DNA from 4 places in the Metapseudomonas furukawaii genome. Region 3 is predicted to be linked to each of the others. Evidence: predicted binding sites of a transcription regulator. Region 3 holds the regulator's gene; each other region holds the start of a gene.
The links. The regulator FliA, encoded in region 3, starts transcription of late flagellar genes. The targets are predictions, from matches to a motif close to CTAAAGTTTNNNNNNNNNNNGCCGNTAA.
Positions count from the first base shown of each region.

Region 1 (5,222 bases), 310 kb from region 3:
TGGACGCCAGCGAAGCGTTCCACCGGGATGACCTCGTCGATCCAGCCGTCGCTGTGCTGGCGGGTCATTTCCACCAGGGCGGCGTCCAGCGCCTCGGTGGCGGCGGCGTCCGCCTGTCGCTGGCGCTGGCCTTTCTGCAACTGGGCGAGGGCCTCGTACACCGGCGCCCACACCGGGTCGTCGCCGACGCCGATGGGCTGGTCCGTGTCGCCTTCGGCCAGGCCCCGGATCAGGCCGGCCAGGTGCTGTGCGCGCAGTTGCGTTTGTGCCTTGTTGTTGAACAGACCCATGGATTTTCCCCTTCCGTGTCAGGCTGCGGCTGCTTCGACCAGGGCCATTTCGCGGCTGGTCATCAGCTTCTCGATGTCCACCAGGATCAGCATCCGCTCGGCCACGGTGGCAAGGCCCAGCAGGTATTCGGTGTCGAAGCTGGCGCCGAATTCCGGCGGCGGCCTGATGGCGTCCCCGGGCAGGGCGATCACGTCCGACACCGAGTCCACCACCACGCCGACGATGCGCCGGCCGATGTTGAGGATGATGACCACGGTGAAAGGATCGTAGGTGACGTCCGCCAGGTTGAACTTGATGCGCAGGTCGACGATGGGAACGATGGCGCCCCGCAGGTTGATCACGCCCTTGATGAAGGCCGGGCTGTTGGCGATGGCGGTGACCTGGTCGTAGCCACGGATTTCCTGCACCCGCAGGATGTCGATGGCGTACTCCTCGCGACCGAGGGTGAAGGTCAGGTACTCCTGGGCCGGCTGGGCGGCCTGTTCCACGCTAGGGGAGTTCATGCAGCGCTGCTCCTTGCTGTTGGGCGAGGCCCGGCAGGGCGTCGACGTCGAGGATCAGGGCGACGCTGCCATCGCCCATGATGGTGGCGCCGGCGATACCCTCGATCCGGCGGAAATTCTGTTCCAGGCTCTTGATCACCACCTGCTGCTGGCCCACCAGGTCGTCCACCTGCAGGGCGAAGGGGCGGCCATCGGCTTCCAGGATCACCACGATGGAGTCCTCCGCCGGCAGCGCCGGGGCCGACTCGCCGAGCAGGTCATGGAGCGAGAGCAGCGGCAGGTACTCGCCCCGGACCCGGATCACCGCGCCGTCCTCGCCGCCCAGGCCGCGGATGTCGCCGGCCCTGGGTTGCAGGGACTCGACGATGTAGGTGAGCGGGATCACGTAGTGGGTGCGGGACACCGCGACGATCAGGCCGTCGAGGATGGCCAGGGTCAGGGGCAGGCGGATGCTGATGCGGGTCCCCATGCCAGGCGCCGAGTCGATCTCGATGCGTCCGCCCATGGCCTGGATGTTGCGCTTGACCACGTCCATGCCGACGCCACGCCCGGACAGGTCGGTGACCACCTCGGCGGTGGAGAAGCCGGGCATGAAGATCAGCTGCCAGACCTCGGCGTCGCTCATCCCGTCGTGCACCGGCAGGTTCTTTTCCCGGGCCTTGGCGAGGATGCGCGCGCGGTCCAGGCCACGGCCGTCGTCGCTGACCTGCACCACGATGCTGCCGCCCTGGTGGAAGGCCCCCAGGCGCACCGTGCCCTGGGCCGGCTTGCCGGCGGCCAGGCGCGCCTCGGGCTGCTCGATGCCGTGGTCGATGCTGTTGCGCACGATGTGGGTGAGCGGGTCGCCGAGGCGCTCGATCACGCCCTTGTCCAGCTCGGTGTGTTCGCCCTGCAGCACCAGTTCCACCTGCTTGCCCAGGCGCGCGGACGTGTCCCGCACCAGGCGCGGGAAGCGGCTGAAGATGAAGCTGATGGGCAGCATGCGGATCGACATCACCGATTCCTGCAGATCGCGGGTGTTGTGCTCCAGCTGCGCCAGGGCCTGGTGGATGCGCTCGTACTGGCTCGGGTCCAGCGCCGAGCCCAGCTGGCCGAGCATGGCCTGGGTGATCACCAGCTCGCCCACCAGGTTGATCAGGCTGTCGATCTTCTCGACGCTGACGCGGATGGAACTGGATTCGCCTTCGCCGCCCGGCACCTTGCCGGTGGCTGGGGCGGGTGCCGCCTGAGGCGGTTCGCAGGCCACCGGGGGCGGTGTGCCGGGGGCGTCGTCGAAGAAACCGAAGTCGTCGTCGGTCGTGGCCCCGGGCAGGCCGGGCGCCTCATCGAACAGGCCGAAGCCTTCGTCCTCGGCTGGCGCGGGGGCCTCGTCCAGCAGCGCGCGCAGGCGGGCCAGGGTCTCGGCCACCGGCACGCCCGGGTCGGGGCGCTGCTGGCGATGGGCGTCCAGCAGGCGCATCAGCACGTCGCGGGCCTGGAGAAACAGGTCCACCCGCTCCGCGTTGAGCGGCATCCGGCCGCTGCGGATGCGGTCCAGCAGGGTTTCCAGCTCGTGGGTCACGGCGGTGAGGTCGTCGAAGCCGAACATGCCGGCCGAGCCCTTGATGGAGTGGGCGGCGCGGAAGATGCCGTTGAGCTCTTCCGCCTCCGGCTGCTGCAGGTCGAGGCCGAGCAGCAGCAGTTCGAGGCTGGCCAGGTGTTCCTCGGTTTCCTCGAAGAACACCTGGAGGAACTGGTTCATCCCGTCATTCATGGGAGGCGCCTTGTGCCGGGATCAGGGGAGGACCTTGCGGGTGACTTCCAGCAGTTTGGGCGGATCGAAGGGCTTGACCAGCCAGCCGGTGGCGCCAGCGGACTTGCCTTGCTGCTTCATGGCGTCGCTGGACTCGGTGGTGAGCATCAGGATGGGCGTGGCGCGGTAGCTGGGCAGCCCGCGCAGGCTGCGGATCAGGCTCAGCCCGTCCATGTTGGGCATGTTCTGGTCGGTGAACACCAGGTGGTAGGCCTTGCTCTGGGCCTTGCCGAGCCCTTCGCGTCCATCTGCCGCCTCGTCCACGAGATAACCGGCGGCTTTCAGGGTGAAGCTCAGCATCTGCCGTATGGAGGCCGAGTCGTCGACGATCAGGATCTGCTTGCTCATCGGTGCCGCTCTCCTTGCCGCTGGGTCGGGTTGTCCTGCTGGCCTGTGGCCATGCTTAGGTGTAGAAGCGTGGTTTTTTGACGTCCAGCCCTTGGCGTTCGCCATTCGTCGAGCGGATGAACGGCGACCAAGGGGCGTCCTCAGAACAGTTCCACCTCGCCGGCGCTGACGCTGCTCTGGCTCACCGGGTTGGAGACCGGCTTGCGCAGCTCGCGGGTCTCGTCCTCCACCCGTCGCGCCCAGTCCTCCGGCGCCTGCGCCCGCAGGCCACCCAGCCCCGCCGCGAAGCCGCCGAGCCTGGCGAAATGCTTGCGCATCTGTCCCAGCAACTGGCTGCTCATGTCCTGGAACTGCAGGGCGGTGATCGCCTGGTCGACGCCGTCAGCCACTTCCAGCGACAGGCGGTCCATCTCCTGCACCACCTTCAGGGTGTGGCGGTTCATGCCGTCCAGGTCCTCCAGCATGTGATGCAGTTGCTGCCGCGACTCCATGGCGAACCCCATGTCCTTGTCCGCCAACTGGGCGATGGCCTTCTCGGCGTCGCGGATCTCCCGGTAGACCACGTCCACATGTTCGCGGATCTGCTCCGAGAAACCGGTGGAGCGGGTGGAGAGGGCGCGCACCTCGTCGGCCACCACGGCGAAGCCCCGGCCGCTCTCGCCGGCCCGCGCGGCCTCGATGGCGGCGTTCAGGGCCAGCAGGTTGGTCTGCTTGGCGATGGCGTCCATGTCGTGGGTGGATTTCAGGATATCGGCGATCTTCTGCGTGACCCGGTCCATGCGCTGCACCAGGTCCTGGGAGGTGCGGCTGGTTTCCAGGGCCGCCTCGACGAACAGGCCCAGGGTACTGCGGGTGGTGGCGATGAACTCCTGGAAGTTCATGCCGTCGTCGGCCGCCTGCTGCTCGCCGTAGCGCTCGATCAGGTTGTGGGAATGGGCGCGCTGCTGGTCGATGCGCGCCGCCAGGCCCTGGAAGCTCTCGCCCAGCCGGCCGATGGCGTCCTGCAGCAAGCCGTCGATCTGCCCGGCGTGGGCCTGGAGGGTGCCCAACTGCTCGTCGAGGGCATCCTGGGCGGCCTGCCAGTCGGGCGCGGCGAGCGCTGGCGTCGCCGTGTCCGCACGCTGCCGGGCGGCGTCATGCCGCAGCAGGGCCACCAGCGACAGGCTGGCCAGCCAGCCGCCTCCCAGCACCGCCCAGAGCGGCAGGCCGAGGGCCAGCAGGCCGGCGGCCGTCAGCCAGATCAGGGAATGCAGGGCCAGGCCCTGGACGAGGTGGGCGGACGACGGCTGCGACATGGTGCACTCCCTGGCCTGGTGGGGACCGATGGCTCTTACCGGGCCATCGGCATCGATGCTTAAAACTAGAGGGCCGCTGGGTGCTGTCAAATCGCCAGTGATCGTCGCCTGTCGGCTATCCCGCCGTCTCCGTCTCCTCCTCCGGCAGGCTCAGGTAGCGGTGTGCGCCGCAGCGCAGGCAGCGCTGGCAGATCATGGGCACGGCACCCACCTCGGTACGGACACCCTCGGTCCAGCGACAACCGAGCACGAAGCAACGAATACGCATGGCTCCTCCCCGGGGGACGCATCCCCCTGGATTCGATCCGGCAGTGGTGACTGGAATCGCACTCGCCTTGTTCTTGTTGGAGGCATGGGACGCGGTGGACTCTGCGCCGCCCGCTCTAGAACGGACAACCTAACCGGTTGCCGACGGGACGGACGGCAGGCGCGCGGGTGCGGGGAACAGCACGCGGTCGCCAGGGTCATATCCCGGTCCTTTTCCCCTCCATTCGCGTAGCCACTCCATGCATCCCATCGCCCGTCACCTGCTGGCCCTGCTTCCCGTCGCGCTCGTTCCCCTGTTTTCCGCCCCGGCCCAGGCCGCGGGCGAACGCCAGCTCCTGGCGGCCATCAACGATTACCGCCAGCACCCGCAGCGTTGCGGCTGGCGCACTTACCGGCCGGCGGCGCCGTTGGCGCTGAACGCGAAGCTGGCCCTGCCGGTGGGCTACTCGGGCGCGTTGCGACCGGCCCTGCGCGAGGCCGGCTACCAGGCCGGCGAGGTACGCAGCATCCGTCTGTCGCGCGCCCGGGACGTGGCGTCGGCCTTCGATCAACTGCAGGACGGCTACTGCGCCGACCTGCTGGACGCCCAGTTCGCCGACATCGGCGTCAGCCGCAGTGGCCAGCAATGGCGGGTGGTGCTCTCGCGTCCCCTGGCCGGCGCCGCCCTGGGGGACCCGCGTGCCGCCGGGCAGGCCCTGCTGGCCCAGGTCAATGCGGCCCGGGGAC
Region 1 is NZ_AP014862.1:4,654,902-4,660,123, reverse strand. It holds gene KF707C_RS21465 (methyl-accepting chemotaxis protein) at 1-290, opposite strand, end outside; gene KF707C_RS21460 (chemotaxis protein CheW) at 309-794, opposite strand; gene KF707C_RS21455 (chemotaxis protein CheA) at 781-2,547, opposite strand; gene KF707C_RS21450 (response regulator) at 2,569-2,934, opposite strand; gene KF707C_RS21445 (methyl-accepting chemotaxis protein) at 3,075-4,229, opposite strand; gene KF707C_RS29490 (PSPA7_2676 family Cys-rich small protein) at 4,345-4,497, opposite strand; gene KF707C_RS21440 (CAP domain-containing protein) at 4,736-5,222, shown strand, end outside.
Region 1: a site for FliA is predicted at 4,273-4,300, ahead of KF707C_RS21445 (methyl-accepting chemotaxis protein). Genes of this name have one in related genera too.

Region 2 (5,222 bases), 2.9 Mb from region 3:
CCATTCCTCGCGCACCAGGGTGATCCGGTCGCTGTTGCGCGGCAGACCGTAGAAGTCCGGACCGTTGCAACTGGCGAAGGCTTCCAGCTTGTCCAGGGCGTTGCGCTGCTCGAAGGCTTCCGCATACAGCTCGATCGCCGCATAGGCGGTGTAGCAGCCGGCGCAGCCGCAGGCGGCTTCCTTGGCGTGCTTGGCGTGGGGGGCCGAATCGGTGCCGAGGAAGAATTTCGGGCTGCCGCTCACGGCCGCGTCCAGCAGGGCTTCCTGGTGAACGTTGCGCTTGAGGATCGGCAGGCAATAGAAGTGCGGGCGAATGCCGCCCACCAGCATATGGTTGCGGTTGTACAGCAGGTGGTGGGCGGTGATGGTGGCGCCCACGTTGGCTGGAGCCGACTGGACGAACTGCACCGCGTCGCTGGTGGTGATGTGCTCGAACACCACCTTCAGGGTGGGGAAGCGTTGCACCACGCGGGACAGGTGCTCGTCGATGAAGACCTTCTCGCGGTCGAACACATCGATTTCGCCACGGGTCACTTCACCGTGCACCAGCAGCAGCATGCCCACTTCCGCCATGGCTTCCAGGGCCGGGAAAATCTTGTCGATGCTGGTGACGCCGGAGTCCGAGTTGGTGGTGGCACCGGCCGGGTAGAGCTTGGCGGCGTGGACGAAACCGGAAGCCTTGGCGGCGCGGATGTCCTCAGGGCTGGTGCGGTCGGTGAGATAGAGCACCATCAGCGGCTCGAAGCGGCTGCCGGCCGGCCGTGCAGCGAGGATGCGCTGGCGATAGGCGTCGGCTTCCTCGGCATTGCGCACCGGCGGCACCAGGTTGGGCATGATGATGGCGCGGCCGAAGGTACGGGCGGCATCGGCGACGGTATGGGCCAGAACGGCACCATCGCGCAGATGGATGTGCCAGTCGTCGGGACGCAGGAGGGTCAAACGGTCGGACATGGGGGGCTTCCAGGCGGGCAGAACTGGGCGGACATGCTACCGGAAAAGGCCCCGCTGGGCACGCCGGCCGCGCGCCGTTCACAGGTTGTCGACGAATCCACCCTCAAGTTTTCTCACGTCACACCGATATCCAGCAGGAACGCCGCAATTCCCCGTGGAGCCCGCCGTGCGCCAGCGCTACCTCGTCTTCCTGAGCTTGTTCGCCAGCCTGCCGGCCATGGCCATCACCTTCCAGACGCGTCTGGAAAAGGTGGAGTGGAAGGTGGAAGGCGACAAGTTCGAGTGCCGTCTGTCGCAGCCCATCACCGACTTCGGTGCGGGTGAATTCGTCCGTCGAGCAGGCGAGCAGGCCACCTTCCGCCTGAAAGCCCGCGAACGCTGGATGGGTGCGGGCTCCGCCACGCTGCTGGCCGCCGCCGCACCCTGGCAGCCGGGACGGGGTGACATCAACCTCGGCGTCGTCAGCGTGGAGGGGGGCGAGGTGCCCTTCAACAGTTCCCAGCAGCAGGCCGGACGCCTGCTCACCGGCCTGCTGGAGGGGCGCAGCCCGGTGATCCGCCATCGCACCCTGCAGGGCGGCGACGCGCTCGAGGTGCGGCTGCTGCCGGCCCGGTTCGAGCAGGCTTACCAGGCCTACCTGGACTGCACCGCGAAGTTGCTGCCGGTGAACTTCGACCAGGTCAAGCGCATGCAACTGGGCTTTCCCGGCGGCGGCATGGAACTGGACGACATGGCCCGGGCCAGGCTGGAAATCATGCTCGACTTCATCAAGGCCGATCCCAGCGTCAATCACATCGAGATCGACGGCCACTCCGACAACAGCGGCAACCGCCTGACCAACCGCGACCTGTCGCGTCGCCGCGCCCTGGCGGTGTTCGAGTACCTCAAGGCCAACGGCTTCCCCGAGGCGCAGATGGTCATGCGCTTCCACGGCGAACGCTACCCGCTGGTGCCCAACAACAGCTCGGCGAACCGGGCGAAGAACCGCCGCGTCACCGTCCAGCTTTCCCGGGTCGACCTGCCCCAGTCGTCACCCTCGACGCCCGCCGACGCCCCGGCGACCCCCGCCGCGCCGGCGTCCGAGGCCCCGGCCGTCCCACCAGCACCGCCGGCGAAGGCGCCTGCCCCCACCGGTTCCTGACAGGCCGTTCGTCGCGTCGCCGACAGAATCCGTCGCCTCGTCGTCACAAGCTGTCGCGCCCCTGTAATTTGGCCGCCAGGGTCAGTAGAATCACGGGTTTTTCGTACAACCCCCGTGGAGTTGATGGCATGGCGGACGTGAAGAAGGTTGTCCTGGCTTATTCCGGTGGCCTGGACACCTCGGTGATCCTCAAGTGGCTGCAAGATACCTATAACTGCGAAGTGGTGACCTTCACCGCCGACCTCGGCCAGGGCGAGGAGGTCGAGCCGGCCCGCGCCAAGGCCCAGGCCCTGGGCGTCAAGGAAATCTACATCGATGACCTGCGCGAAGAGTTCGTCCGCGACTTCGTCTACCCGATGTTCCGCGCCAACACCATCTATGAAGGCGAGTACCTGCTGGGCACCTCCATCGCCCGTCCGCTGATCGCCAAGCGCCTGATCGAGATCGCCAACGAGACCGGCGCCGACGCCATCTCCCACGGCGCCACCGGCAAGGGCAACGACCAGGTGCGCTTCGAGCTGGGTGCCTACGCGCTGAAGCCGGGCGTCAAGGTGATCGCCCCCTGGCGCGAGTGGGACCTGCTGTCCCGCGAGAAGCTGATGGACTACGCCGAGAAGCACGCGATCCCGATCGAGCGCCACGGCAAGAAGAAGTCCCCGTACTCCATGGACGCCAACCTGCTGCACATCTCCTATGAAGGTGGCGTGCTGGAGGACACCTGGACCGAGCACGAAGAGGACATGTGGCGCTGGACCAAGTCCCCGGAAGCCGCGCCGGATACCCCCACCTACATCGAGCTGACCTACCAGGCCGGTGACATCGTCGCCATCGACGGCAAGGCCATGACGCCCGCCCAGGTGCTGGCCGAACTGAACCGCATCGGCGGCGAGAACGGCATCGGTCGCCTGGACATCGTCGAGAACCGCTACGTCGGCATGAAGTCCCGTGGCTGCTACGAGACCCCCGGCGGCACCATCATGCTCAAGGCCCACCGCGCCATCGAGTCCATCACCCTGGACCGCGAAGTCGCCCACCTGAAAGACGAGCTGATGCCCAAGTACGCCAGCCTGATCTACAACGGCTTCTGGTGGAGCCCCGAGCGCCTGATGCTGCAACAGATGATCGACGCCTCCCAGGCCAACGTGAACGGCGTGGTGCGCCTGAAGCTGTACAAGGGCAACGTCATCGTCACCGGCCGCAAGTCCGACGACTCGCTGTTCGACGCCAACATCGCGACCTTCGAGGAAGACGGCGGCGCCTACAACCAGCAGGACGCGGCGGGCTTCATCAAGCTCAACGCCCTGCGCATGCGCATCGCCGCCGGCAAGGGCCGCAAGCTGATCTGAGCGGCCTGATGCAGGAGCGAGCCGCGCTCGCGAAGCTTTGCCTTCACCCCGGTTCGCGAGCAAGCTCGCTCCTACCGGCAAATCCCCGGCCACGAGCCGGGGTTTGTCTTTGTGAAGCCCGGAAAAACGGGCACCTGATGAGGAAAGAACCGATGAGACTGCTGCATACCATGCTGCGCGTCGGCGACCTGGACAAATCCATCGCCTTCTACACCGAAGTCCTGGGCATGACCCTGCTGCGCCGCAAGGATTACCCGGATGGCCAGTTCACCCTGGCCTTCGTCGGCTATGGCGACGAGGCCCACAACAGCGTGATCGAGCTCACCTACAACTGGGGCGTGGACGCCTACGAGCTGGGCACCGGCTATGGCCACATCGCCCTGGAAGTCGACGATGTCTACAAGGCCTGCGACGACATTCGTGCCCGTGGCGGCAAGATCACCCGCGAGCCGGGCCCGATGAAGCACGGCACCAGCATCCTCGCCTTCGTCGAGGACCCGGACGGCTACAAGATCGAATTGCTGTCCCCCTCTCGCAAGGATTGATCCGCTGTGCTGATATGAAGCCGGGACGATTCCCGTTCCGGTCAGGAGGCGTGGGTCTATGGAGGGTTTCGCTGTCAGTCACGAGCGCAATCTCGAATGCCTGGTGAGGGCCGTCCAGGAACTGTCCCTGGCCCGCGACCTCGATCGCATCGCCGAGATCGTCCGTAGCGCCGCGCGCGAACTGGTGAACGCCGATGGTGCCACCTTCGTGCTGCGTGACGACGACCGCTGTTTCTACAAGGATGAGGACGCCATCTCGCCCCTGTGGAAGGGCCTGCGCTTCCCCATCGAAAGCTGCATCAGCGGTTGGGCCATGATCAATTGCGAGCCCGTGGTCGTGGAAGACATCTACCGCGATCCGCGGATTCCCCACGACGCCTATCGCCCCACCTTCGTGAAAAGCCTGGTCATGGTGCCCATCCGGCGTCTGTCGCCGGTGGGCGCCATCGGCACCTACTGGGCCGACCAGCGCCGCGCCGGCGAGCGGGAGGTGGCGCTGCTCCAGGCCCTGGCCGACTCCACCTCGGTGGCCATGGAAAACGTCCAGCTCTACCGCGAGCTGGAGCAACGGGTGGAGGACCGGACGCGGGACCTGGTCACCGCGAATCGGCTGCTCTACGACGAGGCCTGCGAGCGCGAGCGCGTGGAGCAGGGCGCCTTGCGCCTGGAAATGACCGACGAACTGAGCGGGCTCAACAACCGCATCGGTTTCCTGCGCCAGGCGGAGTCGGCCTTGCAGGACGCTCGTCGACGGGGAGATTCCCGCCTGTTGCTGCTGCACCTGGTCCTGGAAGGGCTGGACGGGCTGGACGGCGAGGCCCGGGTCATGGCGGTCGCCCGATTCCTGCGCGAGCGCTTCGGCCAGGGTGAGTGCCTTGCGCGCCTGGGCGGTGGAGTCTTCCTGGTGTTGACCCGTGGCGAGCCCGAGAGCGTCACGCGCCGTCTTCGCGCCGCGCTGGACAGCGCCAATGCCGGCGCGCGCCGGCCCTTGGCGTTGCGCATCGGCCATCTCGGCTGCGGCGTGGACGACGACCCGCAACGGCTGATGCGGCAGGCGGAAGACGCCGCCTTGGCGGGCGACTGATTCTGGCCCGGGAGTCAAGCTCGCTATATAGTTCGCAACATAGCGAAATCCCTCCGCCCCGGGCCACTCCATGAGCTTTCCACTCGACAGCACCGACCTGGCCGCCATCCGGCTGACACTCGAACTCGCCACCCTCACCACGCTGCTCCTGCTGC
Region 2 is NZ_AP014862.1:1,398,648-1,403,869, forward strand. It holds gene pyrC (dihydroorotase) at 1-951, opposite strand, end outside; gene KF707C_RS06545 (flagellar protein MotY) at 1,118-2,092, shown strand; gene KF707C_RS06550 (argininosuccinate synthase) at 2,221-3,438, shown strand; gene gloA (lactoylglutathione lyase) at 3,591-3,983, shown strand; gene KF707C_RS06560 (sensor domain-containing diguanylate cyclase) at 4,042-5,067, shown strand; gene modB (molybdate ABC transporter permease subunit) at 5,138-5,222, shown strand, end outside.
Region 2: a site for FliA is predicted at 1,054-1,081, ahead of KF707C_RS06545 (flagellar protein MotY). Genes of this name have one in related genera too.

Region 3 (5,222 bases):
CGGTGACCGGCGGCAAGGGCGGCGTCGGCAAGACCAACGTGTCGGTGAACCTTTCCCTGGCGCTCGCCGATCTCGGTCGCCGCGTCATGTTGCTGGACGCCGACCTGGGTCTGGCCAACGTCGACGTGCTGCTCGGCCTCACCGCCAAGCGCACCCTGGCCGATGTGATCAATGGCGAATGCGACCTGCGCGACGTGCTGTTGCAGGGGCCGGGGGGCATCCGTATCGTCCCGGCCGCTTCCGGCACCCAGAGCATGGTGCAGCTCTCGCCCATGCAGCACGCCGGCCTGATCCAGGCGTTCAGCGATATCAGCGACAACCTCGATGTGCTGGTGATCGACACCGCCGCAGGGATTGGCGACTCGGTGGTCAGCTTCGTCCGCGCGGCGCAGGAAGTCATAGTGGTGGTCTGCGACGAGCCCACCTCCATCACCGACGCCTACGCGCTTATCAAGTTGCTCAACCGCGATTACGGCATGAGCCGCTTCCGGGTTCTGGCCAACATGGCCCACAGCCCCCAGGAAGGGCGCAACCTCTTCTCCAAGCTGACCAAGGTGACCGACCGCTTCCTGGATGTCGCCCTGCAGTACGTGGGCGCCGTCCCCTACGACGAGTCGGTGCGCAAGGCGGTACAGAAGCAGCGCGCGGTCTATGAGGCCTTCCCGCGCTCGAAGTGCTCGCTGGCCTTCAAGGCCATCGCGCAGAAGGTCGACAGCTGGCCGCTGCCGGCCAATCCGAGAGGCCACCTGGAGTTCTTCGTCGAGCGTCTGGTCAGACAGTCGCCCGCGGAAACGCCCGTATGACACCCGCTACTGGACTGCGTATGTACGGCAAGACACAGGCAAGGGATTCGCAACATCAGTTGATCGAGCGCTACGCCCCCCTGGTCAAGCGCATCGCCTATCACCTGCTCGCGCGCCTGCCGGCCAGCGTGCAGGTGGAAGACCTGATGCAGTCCGGGATGATCGGCTTGCTCGAAGCCTCCAAGAAATACGACGGCACCAAGGGTGCCAGCTTCGAAACCTACGCGGGCATCCGCATTCGCGGCGCCATGCTCGACGAGGTCCGCAAGGGCGACTGGGCACCGCGTTCGGTGCACCGCAACACCCGTATGGTGAGTGACGCGATCCGCGTTATCGAGGCGAGAACGGGGCGTGACGCTAAAGATCAGGAAGTTGCTGCCGAACTTGGATTGAGTCTCGAAGACTACTACGGCATCCTGAGCGACACCTTGGGCAGCCGCCTGTTCAGCTTCGACGACCTGTTGCAGGACGGCGAGCATGGCGGCGTGCGCGAGGACGCCGGTTTCACCCAATTCTCACCCTCCCATGATCTGGAAGAAGAACGCTTCCAGGCCGCGCTGGCCGATGCCATCGCGAACCTGCCGGAGCGTGAGCGCCTGGTGCTGGCGCTGTATTACGACGAAGAACTGAATTTGAAGGAAATCGGGGAAGTGCTGGGGGTCAGCGAGTCGCGGGTCAGCCAATTGCACAGCCAGTGCGCCGCACGCCTGCGTGCGCGTCTCGGCGAGTGGCGCGCGCGCTGAACGGCACACCGCTTCCAGATTTGAACGGCGCCCGGCAAGAGGGGCGTTTGAGGACTGTACGGAGGTCGACTTGGACAAGAACATGAAAATCCTCATCGTTGACGATTTCTCGACGATGAGACGCATCATCAAGAACCTCTTGCGCGATTTGGGTTTCACCAATACCGCCGAAGCGGACGACGGCACCACGGCGCTGCCGATGCTCCACAGCGGCAACTTCGACTTTCTCGTCACCGACTGGAACATGCCCGGCATGACCGGCATCGACCTGCTGCGCGCCGTGCGGGCGGATGAACGCCTGAAGCACCTGCCAGTCCTGATGGTGACCGCGGAAGCCAAGCGCGACCAGATCATCGAAGCGGCCCAGGCCGGCGTGAACGGCTATGTGGTCAAGCCCTTCACCGCCCAGGTCCTGAAGGAAAAAATCGAGAAGATCTTCGAGCGGGTCAACGGCTGATGCCGGCCGCGAGGGCACCATGGACCAGAAAGAACCCCTGCTGGGAGACTTCGAGTCGACCCTGAAAGACCGTGCGCGGGAATTGGTGGACAGCCTGGAGAAAGGCAATTTCACCGACGCCGTGCAACTTATCCAAGAACTCAACCAGGTCCGGGATCGCGGCCTGTACCTGGAGGTCGGCAAGCTCACCCGCGAGCTGCATAACGCCATCGTCAACTTCCAGATCGACCCGCGCCTGCCCCATGCCCAGGAAGTGTCGCAGATCGCCGACGCGACCGACCGGCTGGGCTACGTGGTGCACATGACCGAGAAGGCCGCCAACCGTACCATGGACCTGGTGGAGGAGAGTGCGCCATTGCTCAACGGACTCAGCGACGAAGCCCTGCAGCTGCGCGAGCAGTGGGGACGCTTCATGCGCCGGGAAATCGGCGCGGACGGATTCCGCGAGCTGGCCCGTCGCGTCGACCAGTTCCTGGCGCGCAGCCAGCGTGATACCGACGCACTCTCCGGCAAGCTCAACGACATCCTGCTGGCGCAGGATTACCAGGACCTCACCGGCCAGGTGATCAAGCGCGTGACCCAGCTGGTCACCGAGGTGGAGAGCAATCTGGTCAAGCTGGTGCTGATGGCGAGCCAGGTGGACCGTTTCGTGGGTATCGAGCACGACCACAATGCGTTGCGTGCCGAGGCCGACAAACAAAAAGACACCTCCAGGGGTGAAGGTCCGCAGATGAATGCCGATAAACGGGAAGACGTGGTGTCCGGTCAGGACGACGTCGACGATCTGCTATCCAGCCTTGGTTTCTAGGGAGCGCTCATATGAGCTTCGACGCCGATGAAGAAATCCTCCAGGACTTCCTGGTAGAGGCCGGCGAGATTTTGGAGCAACTGTCCGAGCAATTGGTCGAGCTGGAAAGCCGCCCGGACGATATGGACCTGCTCAATGCGATCTTCCGTGGCTTTCACACCGTCAAGGGCGGCGCTGGCTTCCTCCAGCTCAACGCCCTGGTGGAGTGCTGCCACATCGCCGAGAACGTTTTCGACATCCTCCGCAAGGGCGTACGCCGTGTGGACGCCGAGCTCATGGATGTGGTGCTGCAAGCCCTGGATACCGTGAACGAGATGTTCAGCGAGGTGCGCGAGCGCAGCGAGCCGACGCCCGCTACGCCGGAGTTGCTGGCGGCGCTGTCGCGCCTGGCGGAGCCCGCCGGCGCGGAGCCCGCGCCCCAGGCTGCCGAACCGGCAGCGGTCGTGGCCGCGGAGCCGGCTCCGGCACCGGTCGCGGTCGTGTCCGGCGAATCCTCGATGGATATCTCCGACAGCGAGTTCGAGCAGTTGCTGGACGCCCTCGGCGACAGCGACGCCATCGCCGCTGCGGTGGCGAAGGATGCGAGCGACGAGATCAGCGACGACGAGTTCGAGTCCCTGCTGGACCAGCTGCATGGCAAGGGCAAGTTCTCCGGTGCGGTCGAGTCCGAGGTCGCGGTGTCCGCCCACGCGTCCGCCCCGGCCTTGGCCATTCCGGTTGGCGCCGGCGCTGGCGACGACATCAGCGACGACGAGTTCGAAGCCCTGCTGGACCAGCTCCATGGCAAGGGCAAGTTCAATGGTGCTGCTGAGCCCGCCGCCCCGGTGAAGTCCGAGGCGCCCGCCGTGGTCCCGGCCGCCGCCGAGGGTGGTGGCAATATCACCGACGACGAGTTCGAGGCCCTGCTGGACCAGTTGCATGGCAAGGGCAAGTTCTCCGGCGCCACCGAGGACCCCGTGGCGACTGCGGCGCCGACTCCCGTGCCGGCCGCCAGCCGCCCGGCGCCCGTACCCGCTGCCAAGCCGGCTCCGAAGGCCGAACCGGTCGCGCGTCCGGCTGCGCCCGCCGCCGGCAACGGCGCGGCTGGTCCGGCCGTGGCCAGCGAAGCGGAAACCACGGTGCGTGTCGATACCGCGCGCCTGGACGAGATCATGAACATGGTGGGCGAGCTGGTGCTGGTGCGTAACCGCCTGGTTCGCCTGGGCGCCAACAGCGGCGACGAGTCCATGGCCAAGGCCGTGTCCAACCTGGACGTGGTCACCGCCGACCTGCAGACCGCCGTGATGAAGACCCGGATGCAGCCGATCAAGAAGGTCTTCGGCCGCTTCCCGCGCCTGGTCCGCGACCTGGCGCGCAACCTCAAGAAGGAAATCAACCTCGAGCTGGTGGGCGAGGAGACCGACCTGGACAAGAACCTGGTGGAGGCCCTGGCCGACCCGCTGGTCCACCTGGTGCGCAATGCGGTCGACCACGGCATCGAGTCCCCCGACGAGCGCGAGGCCGCCGGCAAGCCGCGTACCGGTCGGGTGGTCCTGTCCGCCGAGCAGGAGGGCGACCACATCCTGCTGATGATCACCGACGACGGCAAGGGCATGGACGCCGCCGTGCTCCGCGCCAAGGCGGTGGAGAAGGGCCTGCTGGACAAGGACGCCGCGGATCGCCTCACCGAGCTGGAGTGCTACAACCTGATCTTCGCCCCGGGCTTCTCCACCAAGACGGAGATTTCCGACGTCTCCGGCCGTGGCGTCGGCATGGACGTGGTGAAGACCAAGATCTCCCAGCTCAACGGCACCGTGAACGTGTTCTCGCAGAAGGGCGCAGGCTCGAAGATCGTCATCAAGGTCCCCCTGACCCTGGCGATCATGCCCACCCTGATGGTGATGCTGGGCAACCAGGCCTTCGCCTTCCCGCTGGTCAACGTCAACGAGATCTTCCACCTCGACCTGTCCCGCACCAATGTGGTGGACGGCCAGGAAGTGGTGATCGTGCGCGACAAGGCGCTGCCGCTGTTCTACCTCAAGCGTTGGCTGGTCCGCGATGCGGCGGTGGAAGAGCAGGGGGAAGGTCACGTGGTGATCCTTTCCGTGGGCACCCAGCGAATCGGCTTCGTCGTCGACCAGTTGGTGGGCCAGGAAGAGGTGGTGATCAAACCGCTGGGCAAGATGTTGCAGGGAACGCCGGGCATGTCCGGCGCCACCATCACCGGTGACGGCCGCATCGCGTTGATCCTCGACGTGCCGAGCATGCTCAAGCATTACGCGCGCCGTGGCTGATCTGGGGCGGCCGGCAACGGCCGCCCGCTAGGAGCTTTATTCTTATGGCAGTCAAGGTTCTGGTGGTGGATGACTCCGGTTTCTTCCGTCGCCGTGTCTCGGAAATCCTCGCTTCCGACCCCAATATCCAAGTGGTGG
Region 3 is NZ_AP014862.1:4,348,581-4,353,802, reverse strand. It holds gene fleN (flagellar synthesis regulator FleN) at 1-803, shown strand, start outside; gene fliA (RNA polymerase sigma factor FliA) at 800-1,546, shown strand; gene KF707C_RS20110 (chemotaxis response regulator CheY) at 1,629-2,003, shown strand; gene KF707C_RS20105 (protein phosphatase CheZ) at 2,023-2,811, shown strand; gene KF707C_RS20100 (chemotaxis protein CheA) at 2,823-5,084, shown strand; gene KF707C_RS20095 (protein-glutamate methylesterase/protein-glutamine glutaminase) at 5,129-5,222, shown strand, end outside.

Region 4 (5,222 bases), 2.2 Mb from region 3:
GGGGGCGTCCTGGCAGAGGGATTCGAGGCGGGCGAAGACCCGCGCCATGTAGCCGAGGTTGGTGGCCAGGTCCTGGTTGCGGATCACGCCGACCAGCGCGGTCTGCAGCATCTGCCGCAACTTGCGCAACAGCGCCGGCAGCTCGGCGGTGCGCATGCGCGCCAGGCTGTCCACGGACAGCGCGGGCATGACGCTGGACAGGTCGGGGGCGAAGAGGCTGGTTTCCGACAGCAGGTTGTCGCCACGGGCGGCGCGCAGGTCGTTGAGCAGCGGCAGCAGCACCATCGGCAGGTCGCGGCGGGCGCTCTGGATGCGGTCCAGGTAGGGCGGCAGCTGGAGGATGGCCTGCATCAGCACTTCCAGGGCCTCGCCCCGGTTGGCGGTGCGTCCTTCCATCAGGGCCAGGGCCAGGCGTTCCATCTCCTCGGCGAGCAGGGCCGCGCCGTAGAACTCGACCATCTGCAGCGTGCCCTGGACCTGGTGGATGTAGTTCAGGCAGAAACGCATGCGTGTCGGGTCCTGGGGATTCTCGACGAAATCCTCCAGAGCCTGCCGCGCCTGCTTCAGGGTTTCCGCGATCTCGCCCTTGACCCACTCGAGGGCGACATAGTCATGCCGATCAGTCATAGCCGTCTGCTATCCCTTCCGGGTGAATGCGAGAACCTGTTCGTTGGCCACCGGCTCAAGCTCCGGATGCTCCCAACCCACGACTTCGCCCACGCCCAGCACCATCAGCCCTCCCGGCGCCAGGCGCTCGGCCAGGCGGTTGAGGATGTCGCGGCGCCGCCAGCGGCGGAAGTAGATCAACAGGTTCTGGCAGAAAATTACGTCCATGCCGGACATTGGCGCCTTGGCCAGTTCCAGCACATTGAGCCGTGCGCAGCACACCCGCGCCGCCAGGCTCGGCACCACCTTGTAACGCCCGGCGTCCAGGGCCTGGAAATAACGTTCGGCAAGCTCGGTTGCCAGGGGTTCCAGGCGGCGGGCGCCATATACGCCCTCGCGGGCCTTGGCCAGGGCGCTCAGGCTGATGTCGGTGCCCGTGACCGCGAAGTGATCCGGCCACGGCGTGCCGGCCAGGGCTTCGGCGGCCACCATGGCCAGGGAATAGGGTTCCTCTCCGCTGGAGCACCCCAGGCTCCAGATTTCCAGGGGCCGCGACAGGCCGGTCTCGATGCGCCCGCGCAGGTAGTCGGCGAGCAGCTCGAAGGACGGACCATGGCGGAAGAAGCGGGTTTCCTGCACCGTCAGACGGTCCAGCAGGTTGGACCACTCCACGGCACCACGGGGACCATCGGTGACCTGGCGGTAGTAGCTGGCGTAGTCCGTCACCCCCAGCTCGCGCATACGCGCACTGAGGTTGGCCTGCAGGAAGGTGCGGCGCCGGTCGTTGACCACCACGCCTGTGCGTTCCTCCAGCAGTTTCTGCCAGTCCTGGAACTCCTCGTGCGTCATGTCGGCCAGGGGTTTCAAGGCCCAGACGCCGCCTGGCTGCATGCTGTCGTGCCCTTGATTCATGGCCGTCGTGCCGCGACCTCAGGCCGCGGCGCCTCCCCTGGTCAGGCTATGTCCTGGGTATCCGGCAGCTTGAAGCCGGATACCGACTTGCGCATCTCGCTCGCCATCTTCGCCAGGTTGCCGATGCTCTTCGCTGTGGCGGTGGTGCCGGCGGAGGTCTGCGAGGTGATCTCCTGGATCACGTTCATGGTGTTGGAGATGTGGCCGGCGGAGGAGGCCTGCTGACGAGCGGCATTGGAGATGTTCTGGATCAGCGCCGCCAGGGTCTTGGATACCTTCTCGATCTCCTCCAGGGCCACACCGGCGTCCTGCGCCAGGCGTGCGCCACGGACCACTTCGGAGGTGGTCTGTTCCATGGAGATCACCGCTTCGTTGGTGTCGGTCTGGATGGTCTTCACCAGCGCCTCGATCTGCTTGGTGGCGGCGGAGGAGCGTTCCGCGAGGCGCTGGACCTCGTCCGCTACCACGGCGAAGCCACGGCCCGCGTCACCGGCCATGGAGGCCTGGATGGCGGCGTTCAGGGCGAGGATGTTGGTCTGGTCGGCGATGTCGTTGATCAGGCTCACGATGTCACCGATCTCCTGGGACGATTCACCCAGGCGCTTGATCCGCTTGGAGGTGTCCTGGATCTGCTCACGGATGTTGTCCATGCCGGTGATGGTGTTGTGCACCACCTCGTTGCCCTTGTTGGCGATGGCTACGGAGCGCTCGGCTACCGCGGAGGATTCGGAGGCGTTCGCCGATACCTGGTCAATGGACACGGCCATTTCGTTGATCGCGGCGGAGGCACCGGCGATTTCCTGGGCCTGGTGCTCGGACGCCTCGGCCAGGTGCATGGCGGTGGCCTGGGTTTCCTGCGCGGCGGCGGCCACCTGCACGGCGGTCAGGTTGATGGTTTCCACCAGTTCGCGGAGCTGGTCGATGGAGTAGTTGATGGAGTCGGCGATCGCACCGGTGAAGTCTTCGGTCACGGTCGCGGCCACGGTCAGGTCACCGTCGGCGAGGTCGGCGATCTCGTCCAGCAGGCGCAGGATCGCGGCCTGGTTGCGTTCGTTCTTGGCGGCGGTTTCGGCCAGTCGGCTGCGGGTGCTCTGCACCATCACCAGGCCGATGAGGATGATCGCGCCCAGGGCGAGGGCGCCGAGGATGTAACCCGCGAGGGTGTTGAGGCCACGGCCGGCGGCCAGGTTCTCGAAGCCGGTGGTCAGGCCGGAGGCCTTGTCCAGCAGGATCTGGGAGCCGGAGAAGATGGTGTTGGCGGACTCCCGGACCTGGAACAGCTCCGGAGAGGTCTCGAGGATCTCGTCCACGGAGCCGGAGACGAATTCGAACAGCTCGGAAATCTCCTGCAGGCGCTCCAGCGCCTCGGTGTTGGTCACCTTGGAGATGTCCATGGCGGCGTTGCCTTCCAGCATGGCGCTGAGCACGCGGCCGAAGAGGCTGGCGTCGCGGCCGAACATGTCGGCGGCCTGCACGGAGTCCTCGTCACCGGCCAGCACCTTGTTCACCGAGCCGAGGATTCGCTCGGCCAGCAACGACTGGCGCTGGGCCACGGAGACCTGGCTGGCGGGGGCGCCGCTTTCCAGCAGGATGTCGACGACTTCCTCGTACTCCACCTGCAGCTGCGGGATGGTTTCGGCCAGGGTGGCGGCCACCTGGTGCAGGGACAGTACGGTCTGTTCACTGGCCAGGATGGCGTCGGCGTTCTTGCGCAGGTTGTCCCAGTCCTTCTGCACCGCGCCCATCTCGTCTTCCACGGCGGCGGGTGCGGCGGGCAGGCCGGCGGACGCATCCCCCTTGGTGAGGATGTTCCAGCGCTTGTCGAAGTCGTTGCGCGCGTCCTTGAGCTGGGCGAAGGCTTCGGCCTTGCCCGCGGCGGCCTCGCTGGAGTTCTTCGCGATACGCTGGGACAGGACGCGCAGCTCGCCGGCGTGGCTGATGTATTCCTTGTCGTAGTTCGCCTGGGTGTTGAGGTACGCGAAGTTCGCGAACAGCAGCACGATGGCGATGATCAGGACCACGAAGAGTCCCGCGATCAGCGACGTGCTGCGCACCCCGGAAAGAAGATTGCCTGCGTTGAGTCTTTTCATTATCGGGCCCCCGCCTGGACCAACCACTGGTTTCCCATGTAACGCCAAAGGGCCGGCAGCGCCGGCCCAACCTTGAAGCCTGGGCCCCCGGGCACTCCGTCCCGTGGGCCGCGCGAGGCGCCATGCGCCGCGCGTGGAACTAGACCGCTACCTCGAGGAAGGCCTGGTGCCGGGCCAGCACGTGAGGGCTGAACACCAGCCAGGGCCGCTCGCGATGGAACACACCGTGGATGAAGGGCTGGATGCTGGCCTCCAGGAGAGGTCGCTCCTCGCTGAAGGCATCCACCAGGAAATGCTGCATGCCGAAGACCTCGTCGACGATCAGGCCGGCGAAGATCTCCTGGTGGTCCACCACCAGCACCCGGCGCTGCTTGCGCAGGGGCGACAGCTCGCCGCCGAAGAAACCGCACAGGTCCATGATCGGCAGCAGGCGGCCACGCACGTTGGCCACGCCCCGGACCCAGCTCTTCACGCCAGGCAGCGAGGTGTAGCGGGGCTCGTGGAGCACCTCGCTGACCTCGCCCATGGGCGCCACGAAGTGTCGCTCGCCCATGCGGAAACCAATGCCGCTCCAGCTGCGCACCACCTGCTGCTGCGCGGGCAGGCCCGCGGCCAGCGCACGGCAGCGCTGGTCGATCTCGAGGAGGAGCTGGAAGGGTGTCCGGGATTCCGACATTGGGTGACCGGCCTTGGCCTGTTTCTAATCGTTATGCTTCGGGGGACCGGCGCAGGTGTCAGCCGGCCAGTACCGTGTTCAGGGTCTTGATCAGGGTGTCTTCGTCGATGGGCTTGGTCAGGTAGTCCTTGGCGCCCTGGCGCTTGCCCCAGACCTTGTCGGTTTCCTGATCCTTGGTGGTGACGATGATCACCGGAATATGGCTGGTCTCGGCGTCCTTGGTCAGTTGACGGGTCGCCTGGAAACCGTTGAGGCCGGGCATGACGATGTCCATGAGGACGGCGTCGGGCTTCTCCTGGCGGGCCAGGGCCACGCCGTCGGCGCCGTTCTCGGCCTTGAGTACCTGATGACCGTGCTTCTCCAGCATGGCGGTCAGTTTGTACATTTCGGTCGGCGAGTCATCAACAATCAGAATACGAGCCATTGGGTTCCCCATTCGGAAAGGCTTCACCGGCCATCAGGCCGGACTTCAGGAGGCTTGCTCCACCGGGGTGAAATCGGGGACGTGAGTCTTGATCGCGCCGAGCAGCTCTTCCTTGCTGAATGGCTTGGTGAGGTACTGGTCGGAACCGACGATGCGACCCTTGGCCTTGTCGAACAGGCCGTCCTTGGAGGACAGCATGATCACCGGGGTGGACTTGAAAGCGCTGTTGTTCTTGATCAGGGCACAGGTCTGGTAGCCGTCCAGGCGGGGCATCATGATGTCGACGAAGATGATGTTCGGGTGGGAGTCGGCGATCTTGGCCAGGGCATCGAAACCATCCACCGCGGTGATGACTTCGCAACCCACCTTTTTCAGCAGAGTCTCGGCGGTGCGACGAATCGTTTTCGAATCGTCGATCACCATGACCTTCAAACCCTCGGAATGCTGTTCCATGTTCGCCCTACCATCGCCTCGGTGAGTCGTTCTTCTGCTTTATATGTGTGCCTGAGGCCCT
Region 4 is NZ_AP014862.1:324,225-329,446, reverse strand. It holds gene KF707C_RS01565 (Hpt domain-containing protein) at 1-627, opposite strand, end outside; gene KF707C_RS01560 (protein-glutamate O-methyltransferase) at 637-1,497, opposite strand; gene KF707C_RS01555 (methyl-accepting chemotaxis protein) at 1,560-3,608, opposite strand; gene KF707C_RS01550 (chemotaxis protein CheW) at 3,748-4,284, opposite strand; gene pilH (twitching motility response regulator PilH) at 4,343-4,708, opposite strand; gene pilG (twitching motility response regulator PilG) at 4,754-5,161, opposite strand.
Region 4: a site for FliA is predicted at 3,658-3,685, ahead of KF707C_RS01555 (methyl-accepting chemotaxis protein). Genes of this name have one in related genera too.